2 regions of the Allobosea massiliensis genome follow, and region 2 is predicted to be linked to the other one. Evidence: predicted binding sites of a transcription regulator. Region 2 holds the regulator's gene; the other holds the start of a gene.
What was found. Region 2 encodes LexA, which represses DNA repair genes until DNA is damaged. Its sites were predicted from a motif close to TGTTCNNNNTGTGTTCNG; they were not measured.

Region 1: ACFPN9_RS06800 (putative DNA modification/repair radical SAM protein) is a predicted target of LexA. The motif match lies at 5,362-5,379, and genes of this name have one in related genera.

What each region holds. Positions count from the first base shown of each region.
Region 1 is NZ_JBHSLU010000010.1:76,061-83,748, forward strand. Features, by position in the region: gene puuE (allantoinase PuuE) at 40-1,458, shown strand; gene ACFPN9_RS06790 (SDR family NAD(P)-dependent oxidoreductase) at 1,630-2,391, opposite strand; gene ACFPN9_RS06795 (UdgX family uracil-DNA binding protein) at 2,639-4,108, opposite strand; gene ACFPN9_RS06800 (putative DNA modification/repair radical SAM protein) at 4,117-5,331, opposite strand; gene ACFPN9_RS06805 (hypothetical protein) at 5,490-5,678, shown strand; gene ACFPN9_RS06810 (glycogen/starch/alpha-glucan phosphorylase) at 5,765-7,688, shown strand, end outside.
Region 2 is NZ_JBHSLU010000008.1:127,033-134,720, forward strand. Features, by position in the region: gene gltA (citrate synthase) at 1-1,265, opposite strand, end outside; gene gltX (glutamate--tRNA ligase) at 1,542-2,960, opposite strand; gene ACFPN9_RS05870 (ComEC/Rec2 family competence protein) at 3,153-5,411, shown strand; gene lexA (transcriptional repressor LexA) at 5,422-6,162, opposite strand; gene ACFPN9_RS05880 (molybdopterin molybdotransferase MoeA) at 6,272-7,483, opposite strand; gene moaC (cyclic pyranopterin monophosphate synthase MoaC) at 7,483-7,688, opposite strand, start outside.

The DNA.
Region 1 (7,688 bases), on a different contig from region 2:
AGGGTGATCACCTGAATCACATTGCGAGCACCGCTCCCCATGACCGACACCGCCTATCCGCGTGACCTCAAGGGCTATGGCCGCACCCCGCCGCATCCGCGCTGGCCGGGCGGCGCCCGCATCGCTGTGCAGTTCGTGATCAATTACGAGGAAGGCGGCGAGAACAACATCCTGCATGGCGACGCCGCCTCCGAGGCTTTCCTCTCCGAGATCGTCGGCGCCGCGCCCTGGCCCGGCCAGCGCCACATGAACATGGAGTCGATCTACGAATACGGCTCCCGCGCCGGCTACTGGCGGCTCTGGCGGATGTTCACGCAGCGCGCCATGCCGGTCACCGTCTTCGCCGTGGCGAGCGCGCTGCAGCGCTATCCCGAGATCGCGTCCTCGATGCAGGACGCCGGCTGGGAGATCGCCACCCATGGCCTGAAATGGATCGACTATCGCGACGTGCCGGCCGAAAAGGAGCGCGCCGACATCCTCGACTCCATCCGAATTCAGCGCGAGATCACCGGCGAGCGGCCGCTCGGCTTCTATCAGGGCCGCACCTCGCAGAACACGACGCGGCTGATGATGGAGGAAGGCGGCTTCCTCTACACGGCAGATGTCTATGCCGACGAGCTGCCCTATTGGCTGGAAGGGCCGAAGGGGCCGCAACTCGCCGTGCCCTACACGCTCGACGCCAACGACATGCGCTTCGCCACGCCTCAGGGCTTCAACAGCGGCGACCAGTTCTTCGCCTATCTGAAGGACTCCTTCGACCTGCTCTATGCCGAGGGCGAGACCGCGCCGAAGATGATGTCGATCGGCCTGCATTGCCGCCTCGTCGGCCGGCCGGGCCGGGCCGCGGCGCTGGCGCGCTTTCTCGACCATGTCCAAAGCCATGACGATGTCTGGGTCGCGACGCGGCTCGACATCGCCCGCCACTGGGTCCGCCACCACCCGCCGGCCGGGGGCTACCGCCCGTCCGCCGTGCCGAAGGCGCTCTTCGTCGAGGTCTTCGGCCGGATCTGGGAGAACGCGCCCTGGATCGCCGAGGCCACCTTCGACGCCGGGATCACGCCGGCCCATGACAACGCTGCAACCCTGCACGCGGCGATGGTGAAGGTGATGCGCGCCGCCCCGCGCGAGAAGCTGAAGGCGCTCTTGCTCGGCCATCCCGACCTCGCCGGCAAGCTCGCCGCGGCCGGCGAGATGACGGAGGAATCGATCGGCGAGCAGGCCTCCGCCGGGCTCGACCGCCTCACCTCCGGCGAGCGTGCCCGCTTCACGGAAGCGAACGAGGCCTACAAGGCGCGCTTCGGCATCCCCTTCATCATGGCGGTGGCCGGCGCCAGCAAGGACGCGATTCTCGCTGCCTTCGAGACCAGGCTGCAGAGCACGCCCGAGGTCGAGTTCGAGACGGCGCTGGGACAGGTCGAGCGGATATCGCTGCTGCGGCTGAAGGAGATCATGCGGTAACCGCGCCGTCATTCCGGGGCTTCGCAAAGCGAAGAGCCCGGAACCCATAACCGCTGAGCAGGCAGGACGATGTGGACCCGCGCCGCGCGTCTTCTGAGCCTGCTACGGATCTGGATTCCGGGCTCGCTCTGCGAGCGCCCCGGAATGACGACAGGCTCCTCGCGGAGCGGCTTACAACCCGCTGACCAGATGCCCGCCATCGACCGCGACCACCGTCCCGGTCATGTGGCGCCCGGCGTCGGAGCAGAGCAGCAGCAGCGGCCCGTCGAGATCGGCGGGCTCGCCGAAGCGGCGGCTCGGAATGCGCTTGACCAGCGTCGCCCCGACTTCGCTCTCGAGCATATCGCGGTTGATGTCGGTGGCGATATAGCCGGGCGCGAGCGCGTTGACCCGGATGCCATGGCGCGCCCATTCCAGCGCCAGACCCTTGGTCATCTGGATCAGCCCGGCCTTGGAGACGGCATAGGGCAGGACACGCGCCGTCACCCGCTCGCCCAGAATCGAGGCGATGTTGACGATCGTCCCGCCCTGCTTCCCCGCGATCATGACCTGCGCCGCCGCCTGCGCCGCGAAGAAGCAGCCCTTCAGATTGACGTCGAGCTGCGCGTCCCATTGCGCCTCGGTGATGGAGATCGCGGCCTCCGTCTCCCCGATACCGGCATTGTTGACGAGGACGTCGAGCCCGCCGAGCAGCCGCGCCGCCTCCGCCACACCCGCCTGGATCGAGGGCACCGAGGCGACATCCAGCGCCAGCGGCATGACCTGCCCCGGCAACCCGGCGCAGTCCGCCGCCAGCTCTTCCAGCCGCTCGACGCGCCGCGCCGCCGCGACGACACGCGCGCCCTGCCCCGCCAGCAGCCGCACGAAATGCGCGCCCAGCCCCGACGACGCGCCGGTCACCAAGACACGCTTGCCCTTCAGTTCCTCGCCCATGCGTTCCTCGTCTCGTTTCCGCGGAGGGGACACCGGCAGGGGCTGCGGGTCAATCGCGGCGATGGCTGACGCTGCGACCCTTCAGAACCCCGACGCCGTCATCCCGGGCGGAGCGAGGCGAAGACCCGGGATCCATGCCTGAAGCGTTCCGGTATGGATCCCGGGTCTCCCGGAGCCTGTCCTTGGGCCGGCCAAAGGCCGAACACGAGGGGTCGCCCGGGATGACCCGCGGTTGTAAACGGACGGCCTAGGCCGCCTTCATCTCCGGCACCAGGCGCCCGACGCGCTCCAGATCGGCGCGGAAGCGGGCCGTCTCGCGTTCGCGGGCCTCCTCGTCGGGAAGGCGCAGCAGATAGGAGGGGTGGACGGTCGCCAGCAGGGCCGTGCCGTCGTCCAGCACAAGGTCGCGCTCGCGCATCGAGGCGAGCGAGCCGCGATGACCGGTCAGGGCGTGCAGCGCGGTCGCGCCCAGCGCCACGACGAGCTGCGGCTTCACGAACTCCCGCTCCAGCCCGAGCCAGAAGCGGCAGGCCGAGATTTCGCCGGCATTAGGCCGCTCATGGATGCGCCGCTTGCCGCGCAGGGTGAATTTGAAGTGCTTCACCGCATTGGTGACATAGGCCCGGCCGCGGTCGAGCCCGGCCTCGCCCAATACGCGGTCGAAGACCTGACCCGCGGGCCCGACGAAGGGCTTGCCCGCCAGATCCTCCTGATCGCCCGGCTGCTCGCCGACGAACATCACCGGCGCCGTTAGAGGGCCCTCCCCGAACACCGTCTGCGTCGCGTTGTGGCAGAGATCGCAGCGCGAGCAGGTCTTGGCCGACGCCCGCGCTTCATCCCAGGTGGAGAGACCGTCCGTAGCGGGCACGAGCATTTCGCGCTGGCGCTGGCTCTGCCGCAGATGCCGCTCCGGTGGCAGGGTCGGGGCTTTCATCACCATCTTCTCCGCGCGCCGGCCAGCCTGGGCGATCAGCGGAGCAATGAGTTCGGCCTCGGGCAGGTTCCGCCAGTACTTCTCTGGCATCTCTGCCTTCATCGCTTTGATCTTCAGCCGCGCCGGATTGAAGATGTTGGCGTAATAGGTCCGCCAATAGACCTCCATCGCATCGTCGTTCGGCGCGTCGGCCTTCGAGGCACCCTCCCCGAGATGCAGCGTCGTCCCGTCCCAGTGGAGCGAGCGCAGCGGCGTCAGGATCGACCAGCGCATCGCCGCGAAGCGTTCGACGAAGAAGCGCGACACCCGCTCGACGATGTGATGCTCAGGCTCGAACCAGGCTACGAAAGCCTCCCCGCCATCGAGGCCGACAACCTCGCGGAAGCGCACGAAGGCGGTCATCTTGTGCAGGTCGCGCCGCACCGCCTTGGCCATCGCCCGGGCGCTATGGACCTCGTCGTCGGTCACCACATGAAGCAGCGTCGGCTCGCGCTGGAGCCGCAGCAGCAGCCGATAGAGCAGATCGAAGCGGCCGCTGTCGCGATGGCAGACCACTGCCTGCGCCAGTTCGACGAATTCCCGCGGCACCCGCAGCTCCGCCCCATTCGCCGGCACCGGCGGCGGCTCGGCCAGCCCGGCGAAGAGCCCGGACGCCTCCTCCCCGATCTGCCAGTCGATCCGCGCCGGCGCCACCTCCGCCAGCGCCAGCGCGCGCGCCTGCCGCCGCCAGCCCTCGAAATCGGCCGGATGGTCGAGACGCGCGACGATGCCGGACTGAGCCATGACGGGGCTCACAGCAAGGCGAGCTGCTGCGGCTTCGGCGCCAGATGCTGCTTCAGCCGCTCGCTGTCGAGAGATGCGCCGGGACGCCAGCCTTCCGCGACAATGAAATGGCGCAGCGTCGTGATCGAGCGCGCGATCTTGCCGACATCCTCCAGACGCAGGCGCCGGAAACGCCGCGTTTCCAAAATCTTGCCGACGCTTTTCGTGCCGAGCCCCGGCACGCGCAGCAGCGTCTCGCGATCGGCGCGGTTGACGTCGACCGGAAAGCGCGCGCGATGCCGCAGAGCCCAGGCGAGTTTGGGATCGACCGTGAGATCGAGCATGCCCCCGGCGCCGTCATCGAGGATCTCGCCGACCTCGAAGCCGTAGAACCGCGTCAGCCAGTCGGCCTGGTAGAGCCGGTGTTCGCGCAGCAGCGGCGGCTCCGAGAGCGGCAGTTGGCGGCTGGCGTCGGGGATCGGGCTGAAGGCGGAGTAATAGACGCGCCTGAGCCCGAAGGAGCCGTAGAGCTGCGCGCTGCGCTGCAGGATCGTCGCGTCGCTCGTCCCGTCGGCGCCGACGATCATCTGCGTGCTCTGCCCGGCCGGCGAGAACACCGGCGCGCGCCGCGACTTCGCCCGCTCCGCCTTGCTCTCCTCGATCTTCAGCCGCAGCCCACCCATGGCGGCGCTGATTTCGCGCGGCCGCTTCTCGGGGGCGAAGCGCTCCAGGGAGACCTCGGTCGGCAATTCGACATTGATCGAGACGCGGTCGGCATAGAGGCCGGCCTGCGCCACCAGATCGGCATTGGCGCTCGGGATGAGCTTGAGGTGGATGTAGCCGCGGAAGCAATGGACCTCGCGCAGCGTCTGCGCCACCCGCACCAGCTCCGCCATCGTGTAGTCGGGCGAGCGGATGATGCCCGAGGAGAGGAACAGCCCCTCGATGTAGTTGCGCTTGTAGAAGCTGACCGTGAGGTCGACGACCTCCTCCACCGTGAAGCGCGCGCGCCGGACATTGCTCGACGAGCGGTTGATGCAGAATGCGCAGTCATAGCTGCAGTAATTCGTCAGCAGGATCTTGAGCAGCGAAATGCAGCGGCCATCCGGCGCATAGGAATGGCAGATGCCCGACCCCGTCGTCGAGCCGAGCCCGCCCTTCAGCGAATTGCGCTTGGTCGTGCTGCTGGAGGCGCAGGAGGCGTCGTATTTCGCCGCATCGCTCAGGATCTCGAGCTTTTCCATCACCGTCAGCTGAGCCACGCCGCGACACTCCGTTCATTATTTGTTCTAGGTAGCGTGGATGTCGCCCGCCCGCCAGAGACCTTTCGTCGCGGCTGCCATCGCCGGAACAGGCGGCGTGTCGGCGCGTTGGGGCGGCACGTCATTCCAAGGAGAACCCGATGTTCCGGATCCTGCTTCTCGTCGCCGTCATCCTGATCGGCTACGACGCCATCGCCCATCAGGGCAGCTACACCCGCAGCGCCTGGGCCAGCGTCGTCGGCCTGACCGACTCCGCCGTGACCAGCGCCAAGCAGCTCGGGCAGGAAACCCGCAGCGAAATCCGCGAGGAAACCGGAACGCGTCCATAAAGGCGCGGCTTAGCGGCGATTTCGGCTGGACTTGCCGGGGCCCAGCTTCGAAACTGATCACAGATCAACAACCGGGACGACAGCGCTTGACCGAGACAGCCTCCGACGCCTCCCGCCCCGCCGACACCGCCGGGCGGGTCGAGGCCCTCAAAGCCGAGATCCTGAGGAAACTCACTTATTCGCTGGGCAAGAACGCCTCCGTCGCCCAGCCGCATGACTGGCTGACGGCCGGCATCCTCGCGGCGCGGGACCATGTCGTCGATGTCTGGCACCGCTCGACCCGCGAGAGCTACGAGACCGGCCGCAAGCGCGTCTATTATCTCTCGCTCGAATTCCTGATCGGCCGTTCGCTGGCGGACGCGCTCAACAATCTCGGGCTGACCGGGGCAATGGCGCAGGCGATGCGCGAACTCGGCGTCGACCTCGCCGCGATCGAAACGATCGAGCCCGATGCCGCGCTCGGCAATGGTGGCCTCGGCCGTCTCGCCGCCTGCTATCTCGAGGCGATGGCCTCGACCGGCGTGCCGGCGCTCGGCTACGGCATCCGCTACGATCACGGCCTGTTCAAGCAGCGCATCGATGGCGGCAAGCAGATCGAGGTGCCCGAGGACTGGCTCTCCTTCCGCAATCCCTGGGAATTCGAGCGCCGCGAGGCCTCCTACAAGATCGGTTTCGGCGGCTCGCTGACCGCGACGCAGAAGCCCGGCGAAGTCTTCTGGGAGCCGGAAGAGACCGTGTTCGCCGTCGCCTATGACACGCCGGTCGTCGGCTGGCGCGGCCGCGACGCCACGACGCTGCGTCTCTGGCGCGCGCGCGCCATGCACCCGCTCTCGCTCGACGCCTTCAACCAGGGCGACATCGTCGGTGCCGTCGCCGAGCGCAACCGCGCCGAGGCGATCTCCAAGGTGCTCTACCCCAACGATTCCACCCCGGCGGGGCAGGAATTGCGGCTGCGGCAGGAGTTTTTCTTCACCTCCGCCTCGCTGCAGGATCTGGTGCGCCGGCATTACCGGCAGTTCGGCCGCCTCGACAATCTCGCCGACAAGGTCGCGATTCAGCTCAACGACACCCATCCCTCGCTGGCCGTCGCCGAGCTGATGCGCCTGCTCGTCGACGAGCATGGCCTGCCCTGGGAGGAGGCCTGGACGATCACCAGCGCCACCATCTCCTACACCAACCATACGCTTCTGCCCGAGGCACTGGAAACCTGGCCGGTGGCGCTGATGGAGCGGTTGCTGCCGCGCCATATGCAGATCATCTTCGGCATCAACGCCCGCTTCCTGGAAGAGGTCCGGCGCTCCAGCGGCGGTGAAAATGTCGATCTCTCGACGATCTCGCTCATCGACGAGCATCACGGCCGGCGGGTGCGCATGGCCCACCTCGCCTTCGTCGGCTCGCACACGGTCAATGGTGTCTCGGCGCTTCATTCGAAGCTGATGGAGCAGACGGTCTTCGCGCCGCTGCACGCGATCTTCCCGGGCCGCATCACCAACGTCACCAACGGCATCACGCCGCGGCGCTGGCTCTTCGGCGCCAATCCCGGCCTGACGAAACTGCTGCAGGAGGTCTGCGGCGACGATCTGACCGACCGGATCGGCAATATCCGCCGCCTCGCCGCCCATACCGGCGACGCCGCGCTGCACCAGCGCCTCGCCGCCATCCGGCGCGAAAACAAGCTGAAGCTGGCGAAAATCATCAGGCAGGACACCGGCGTCACCGTCGATCCCGACGCGCTCTTCGACGTCCAGATCAAGCGCATCCACGAATACAAGCGCCAGTTGCTGAACATCCTCGAGACGATCGCGCTCTATGACGCGATCCGCTCCGAGCCCTATCGCGACTGGGCGCCACGGGTGAAGATCTTCGCCGGCAAGGCGGCTTCCAACTACGGCACCGCCAAGGCGATCATCAACCTGATCAACGATGTCGCCGTCGTCGTGAACAACGACATCACCACCCGCGACCGGCTCAAGGTCGTCTTCCTGCCGAACTACAATGTCAGCGCGGCCG
Region 2 (7,688 bases):
TCGCGCTGCGGCGAGCCGGTATAGAGCTGGCGCGGACGGCCGATGCGCTGGGACGGATCCTCGATCATCTCCTTCCACTGCGCGATCCAGCCGACCGTGCGGGCGAGGGCAAACAGCGCCGTGAACATCGAGGTCGGGAAGCCCATCGCCTTCAGCGTGATGCCCGAATAGAAGTCGATATTCGGGTAGAGCTTCTTCTCGATGAAGTAGCTGTCCGACAGCGCGATCCGCTCGAGCTCGATCGCGACGTCGAGCAGCGGATCGTCCTTGATGCCGAGCTCGTTGAGGACCTCATGCGTGGTCTTCTGCATGATCTTCGCGCGCGGGTCGTAGTTCTTGTAGACCCGGTGGCCGAAGCCCATCAGGCGGAAGGGGTCGTTCTTGTCCTTCGCCTTGGCAATGTATTTCGGGATGTTCTCGACCGAGCCGATCTCCTCCAGCATCTTCAGCGCCGCCTCATTGGCGCCGCCATGGGCGGGGCCCCAGAGGCATGCCGTGCCGGCCGCGATGCAGGCGAAGGGATTGGCGCCCGAAGAGCCGGCGAGCCGGACCGTCGAGGTCGAGGCGTTCTGCTCGTGGTCGGCGTGGAGGATGAAGATGCGGTCGAGCGCGCGCGACAGCACCGGATTGACCTTGTACTCCTCCGCGGGCACGGCAAAGCACATGCGCAGAAAGTTCGAGGTATAGTCGAGCGAGTTCAGCGGATACACGAAGGGCTGGCCGACGGTGTACTTGTAGGCCATGGCCGCCAGCGTCGGGATCTTCGCGATCATCCGCATCGAGGCGACCATGCGCTGATGCGGGTCCGAGATGTCGGTCGAGTCGTGATAGAAGGCCGACATCGCGCCGATCGAGCCGACCATGACCGCCATCGGATGCGCGTCGCGGCGGAAGCCCTGGAAGAAGCGGGCCATCTGCTCGTGCACCATGGTGTGGCGCGTCACGCGATAATCGAAATCAGCCTTCTGCGCGGCGGTCGGCAGTTCGCCTTCCAGCAGCAGATAGCAGGTCTCGAGGAAGTCGCCATGCTCGGCGAGCTGCTCGATCGGGTAGCCGCGATAGAGCAGAACGCCCTCGTCGCCATCGATATAGGTGATCTGCGACTCGCAGCTCGCCGTCGAGGTGAAGCCAGGGTCGTAGGTGAACATGCCCGTCTGGGCGTAGAGCTTGCCGATGTCGATGACGGACGGGCCGATCGAACCCGTCTTGATCGCCATATCGACGGTCTTGCCGTCGACCTGAAGCTGGCTGGTGGTTCCGCTCATCGATACCGATCCTTTCAGGCTCGCTGCTTTTCAGGCGGGGTCGCGCTCTGTCCGTTCACGGTCGTCCATGAAACCTGTCCGTCGTCAAAGCGGACCGACATGACGCTGTCGTGTCGGCGCGGGCGCGGGCAGGTGGGCAGAGCGGTTCATCCGACTGATTTTCAAGCAATATTTATGCCCGCTCCGGCTCTCGCCGCAGCGGCCGTGTCCGGCGTCACTAGACCATTTGCAGACCCGGTTCAACCGAGCCGAAAGACGGTCCGCACCGCGTCTTGCTCAGCTCTGATCGGCCAGGCGAGCAAGGGTTTCCTCGCGCCCCAGAACCGCCATCACATCGAACAGGCCAGGCGACATGGCGCGGCCCGTCAGTGCAGCGCGCAGGGGCTGCGCCGCCTGGCCGAGCTTGAGCCCATGCGCCTCGGCATAGCCGCGCACGGCGGCTTCCAGCGCCTCGAGCGACCAGTCGTTGATGGCGGCGAGCGCCTGGGCGAGCCCGGGCAGACGCTGGCGACCGGCCTCGTCCAGCAGGGCCGCTGCCTTGGCGTCGAGCTGAAGCGGCCGGGCCGCATAAAGATAGTAGGCGCTGTCGAGCAGCTCGACGAGCGTCTTGGCGCGCTCCTTCAGCCCCGGCATCGCGGCAAGGAAGCGCTGCTCCAGCTCGGGCGACAGGGTCGGGCCGAGGCCGCGCGCCGGCCCGATCTCAGGCAGGATCACCTTCAGCGCGTCGAGCAGGTCGTGATCGGAGGACTGGCGCATATAGAGCCCGTTCAGGCTCTCGAGCTTGGCGAAGTCGAAGCGCGCGGCCGAGCGGCCGATCGAGCCGAGGTCGAACAGCTCGATCATCTCCTGCGTCGAGAAGATCTCCTGGTCGCCATGGCTCCAGCCGAGGCGCAGCAGATAATTGCGCAGCGCCACCGGCAGGTACCCCATCTCGCGATAGGCATCGACACCGAGCGCGCCGTGGCGCTTCGAGAGCTTGGCGCCGTCCGGGCCATGGATCAGCGGGATATGCGACATGCTCGGGACCTTCCAGCCCAGCGCCTGGTAGATCTGGGTCTGGCGCGCGGCATTGGTCAGGTGGTCGTCGCCGCGGATGACATGGGTCACGCCCATGTCGTGGTCGTCGACCACCACGGCGAGCATATAGGTCGGGTTGCCGTCCGAGCGCAGCAGCACGAGGTCGTCGAGATTCTCGTTCTGCCAGACGACGCGGCCCTGGACCTCGTCCTCCACCACGGTCTCGCCGGTCTGCGGTGCGCGCAGCCGGATCACCGGCTTGACGCCTTCGGGAGCCGTCGCGGGATCGCGGTCGCGCCAGCGCCCGTCATAACGCATCGGCTTGCCGGCAGCCTTGGCCTGTTCGCGCATCTCGTCCAGTTCGGCCGGCGTGGCGTAGCAGCGATAGGCATGGCCACTGGCCAGCATCTGATGCGCCACCTCGCGGTGCCGCTCGGCGCGGGCGAACTGGTAGACGGTCTCGCCGTCCCAATCGAGGCCGAGCCATTTCAGCCCGTCGAGGATGGCGCCGATCGCAGCTTCGGTCGAGCGTTCGCGGTCGGTGTCCTCGATGCGCAGCAGCATCTTGCCGCCATGGCGGCGCGCATAGAGCCAGTTGAACAGCGCCGTACGCCCGCCGCCGATATGCAGGAAGCCGGTGGGCGAGGGCGCAAAGCGCGTGACGACGGCGTCGCTCATGGATGGCAGGGCTCCGGCGGGACCTTGGGAGAAGGACCCTGAAAGGGGCGGGAAAAGATCGAGCGGCACGCCCTGTCGCAGCGCGTACCGAAGCGGACATGACATCCGGCGCGGCCCCTGTAACATGCCTGAGCCGCCGCCGTTAAGGGCCAGTTCGAAGCCCGGCGCGCCGGCGCAGGACGGGGGCAGGCCATGACGGCGAAGCCGCCAGGGCAGGGGGAGCGGGTGCCGCGGCGCGGGGCGCTGGCGGCCGCCCTCGTATGGCACCGGCCGGACGGTCGCTTCGGCGGTATCAGGTTCGGACTGGCGCTGGGCGAATGGCGCGACGCAGTGCTCGCCGCCTTGTCGCGCGAGGCCGAGCGGCGCCGGCTCTTCCTCTGGCTGCCGGTCGCGATGGGCATCGGCATCCTGCTCTATTTCGCCGCCGATGCCGAACCGGCGCTCTGGGCGCCGCTGACGGGGCTCGCGCTTTCCGCGGCTGGCGCGATCCTGCTGCGGGGGCGCCCGCGGCCGGCCTGGGTGTGCCTCGCTGTCGCCGCCCTGTTTGCCGGCTTCGCTGCGGCGGCCTGGCGCACGGCGACGATCGCCGCCCCGATGCTGGAGCGGCCGCGCGTCGGCCAGGTCTCAGGCTTCGTGGAATCGGTGGAGGCGCGCGATGCCGGCGCTCGGCTCGTCATCCGCGTGACGGGGATCGCCGGGCTCGACCGGCCGTTCTGGCCGAAGCGTGTGCGCGTCAACATCCGCTCCGGGACCGTGGCGCCCGGAGACCATGTCGCGGCCGTGGCGCGGCTGCTGCCGCCGCCGGGGCCGGCCCGGCCGGGCGGCTATGATTTCGGGCGCGACGCCTTCTTCCGCGGCATCGGCGCCGTCGGCAGCATCTCGGGCAAGATCGCGCTCAGCCCGCCGCCGCATCCGCCCGACTGGGATCTGCGCCTGGCGGCGGCGATCGACGGCGCCCGCAACGCCCTGACCCAGCGCATTGCCTCGGTCGCCGGCGGGCAGGCAGGGGCGATGGCGGCGGCGCTGGTCACCGGCAAGCGCGGGCTGATCACCGAAACCACCAATGCCGATCTGCGGGCGGCCGGGATCTACCACATCGTCTCGATCTCGGGCCTGCACATGGTGCTGGCCGCCGGGACGATCTTCTGGCTGGTGCGGGCGCTGCTCGCCCTGTCACAGACGGTGGCGCTGCGCCTGCCGGTCAAGAAGCTCGCCGCGCTCGCGGCGATGGCGGGCTCGGTCGCCTATTGCGTCTTCTCGGGAGCGGAGGTCGCCACCGTACGCTCGCTGATCATGACGCTGGTGATGCTGGGCGCAATCCTCGTCGACCGCCCGGCGCTGAGCATGCGCAACCTCGCGCTGGCGGCGATGATCGTGCTGCTGCGCGAGCCCGAGGCGCTGCTGGGGCCGAGCTTCCAGATGTCCTTCGGTGCCGTGGCGGCGCTGATCGCCTTTGCCGAGCGCTGGGAGGAGCGCGGCCGGTTGCAGCCGCCGCCCGCACTGCCCTGGCCGCTGCGCCCGCTCTGGGTCGCCGCATCCGGCATCGTCGTCACGACCCTGCTGGCGACGGCGGCGACGGCGCCCTTCGGCGCCTATCATTTCCAGACCTTCAACCCTTTCGGCCTGCTCGGCAACGCGCTGGCTCTGCCCTTCGTCTCCCTCTTCGTCATGCCGGCCGCCGTCTTCGGGGTGCTCGCCTATCCCTTCGGGCTGGACGCGCCGGCCTGGTGGCTCATGGGCCTGGCCTCGGAGGTGGTGCTCAAACTGGCGCATTGGGTCGCGACCATCGATCACTCGACCCTGGTGCTCGCCGCCTTCGGCCCGGCCGCGCTCGGCTGCTTTTCGGCCGCGCTGCTCTGGGCGACGCTGTGGACGACGAAGCTGCGTCTGCTGGCGATCCTGCCGCTGGTCGGCGGCGTGGCCGTCGCGGCCAAACCGGAGAAGCCGGCGATCCTGATCGAGCGCGACGGCTCGGGCCTCGCGGTGCGCGGCAAGGACGGCCTGCTCGTGATCGCCGGCAAGCCGAGCCGCTTCGTCCTGCAGCAATGGCTGACGGCGGATGGCGACGGCCGCCAGCCCGACGACCCGTCGCTGCGCAAGGGCGCGGCCTGCGATCCGCGCGGCTGCGTGCTGATGACGAGAGAGGGCCACAGCATCGCCTATGCGCAGGACCGGCTCGCCATCATCGAGGATTGCCGCCGCGCCGATGTGGTGGTGACGCCGATTCCCTGGACGGCGGCCTGCCGCGCGCGGCTGATCGACCGGATGACGTTGCAGCGCGATGGCGCGACAGCCCTGGTTCGGACTCGCTCCGGCTGGCAAAACCACGCGGCGCAGGATGCGGGCGACCGGCCCTGGAGCCGCCGGCGTCCCCAGCCCGCGCCGACAACTGCGGGCCCGGCTGGGCCGCCACCGGCCGAGGAGGCGCCCGATACCGAGCGCCTGCCCTAGCGCCGGCCCGTCAGTAGCGCCGCATCAGATTGACAAGCCGACCCTGGATCTTGACCCGGTCCGGTCCCAGCACCCGCGTCTCGTAAGCCGGATTGGCTGCCTCCAGCGCGATCGAGGAGCCCCGCTTGCGCAGCCGCTTCAGCGTCGCCTCCTCGTCGTCGATCAGGGCGACGATGATGTCGCCGGTATTGGCGGTGTCCTGGCGCCGGATCACCACCGTGTCGCCGTCGAGAATGCCGGCCTCGACCATCGAGTCGCCGCGGACCTCCAGCGCGAAATGCTCACCGGAGCCGAGCATGTCGGCGGGGAGGGCGACGCTGTGGCTGCGGCTCTGGATCGCCGAGATCGGCGTGCCCGCCGCGATGCGGCCCATGACAGGGATCGCGATCGTGTTGCGGGCGTCTTCCGGCATCGCCTCCACCGGGCGCGCCCGGCCGGGCAGCCCGTCCTTGGCCGGCGGCGTCTCCTTGCCGAGCCCGCCCTGGACGATGGAGGGATTGAAGCGGCGCGCGCCGCCCTGGAGGCCACCACCCGCGCCATCCGGCAGCTTGATCACTTCGAGCGCCCGTGCCCGGTTCGGCAGGCGGCGGATGAAGCCGCGTTCCTCGAGGGCCATGATCAGGCGGTGGATGCCGGATTTCGACTTGAGGTCGAGCGCGTCCTTCATTTCGTCGAAGGAGGGAGGGACGCCGCTCTCGCGCAGGCGCTCATGGATGAAGCGAAGCAGTTCGAACTGTTTGCGTGTCAGCATGATCCCCGCCGGCGCTCTGAAATCTGCCGATCATCGCAGATTCGAAACAAATCACGAACACCATACCCGTTCGCGTTGTGTTCCGCAAGCCGATGCGCCAGCCCGCGACCTATCGCAGACGAATGAAGCGGCAGGGATCGCCCTTGCGGGCCGCCGGCGCGAAAACCGGGCGGATCGCCAGCGCCTGCGCCCTCGCGAGCAGGCCGAGCATCGAGGAATCCTGCCTCTCGAACGGCGTCGCCTCCCAGCCGGCCTCGGTCAGGACGAGGCTGGAGCGCAAATAATCCTCGCGCTCGTCATTGGCCGGCATGTCGCGCCCGAGCAAGCCGGGCTCGCTGCGGTCGCGCTCGGGCGAGGGCATGCCGAGCAGGGCCTCGATCACCGGCACCACGAAGAGATGCCCGCAGACGATCGAGGAGACGGGGTTGCCCGGCAGGCCGATCGCGACCATCGGGCCGAGCCGGCCGGTCATCATCGGCTTGCCCGGCCGCATCGCGATCTTCCAGAAGCCGAGATCCATGCCGGCGCGCTTCAGCGCCTCCTGGACGAGATCATGGGCACCGACGGAGGCGCCGCCCAGCGTCACCAGCACATCCGCGCCGGCGTCCCGCGCCTGCCCGATCCTGGCGGCGAGATCGGCATGGTCGTCGCGGGCGATGCCGAGATCGAGCACGCTCCCGCCCGCCTGCTCGACCAGCGCGGCCAGCGCAAACGAGTTGGAGGCGACGATCTGGTCGGGCCCGACCGGCTCGCCCGGCAGCACGAGCTCGTCGCCGGTGGCGAGGATCGCCACCAGCGGCTTGCGGCGCACCGCAAGCGCGGGGTGGCCAGCGGCGGCGGCGAGCCCGAGCGCGGCGCTGTCGAGCCGGGTGCCGGCCGCGAGCAGCTGGTCGCCCTCGCTGAAGTCGAGCCCGGCCTTGCGAATGAATTTGCCCTTGGGCGCGCCCTCGCGAACGGTGATCGCGGCCGAGCCGACACCGTCGGCGTTCTCCTGGATCAGGATGGTGTCGGCGCCCTCGGGGATCGGCGCACCCGTGAAGATCCGGACCGCCTCGCCGGCGGCCACGCTGCCGTCGAAGGAGCGCCCGGCCGCGGATTCGCCGAGAACGCGCAGTTCGGCGCCCGGCACGAGGTCGTCGCCCCGCACCGCATAGCCGTCCATGGCCGAATTGGCGAAGGGCGGCTGTGTCCTGAGCGCCGCGAGATCGGCCCCGAGCACGCGCCAGGCGCACTGCGCCAGCGGCAGGGTCTCGATGGGCGTGCGGCCGGGCACGCTGTCGAGCAGCGCGCGCAGCGCGACCGGGACCGGCGTCAGCGCCATCAGACCGGTCCCCCTGGGGAGGCGTCGGCCTGGAACACACCTGACTTGCCGCCGGATTTGTGGGTCAGCCGGATGCCCTCGATCCGCATGCCGCGGTCGGCCGCCTTGACCATGTCGTAGACGGTCAGGCAGGCGATGCTGACGGCGGTGAGTGCCTCCATCTCGACGCCGGTCTGGCCCTTCACCTTGACCTCGGCCCGCACGC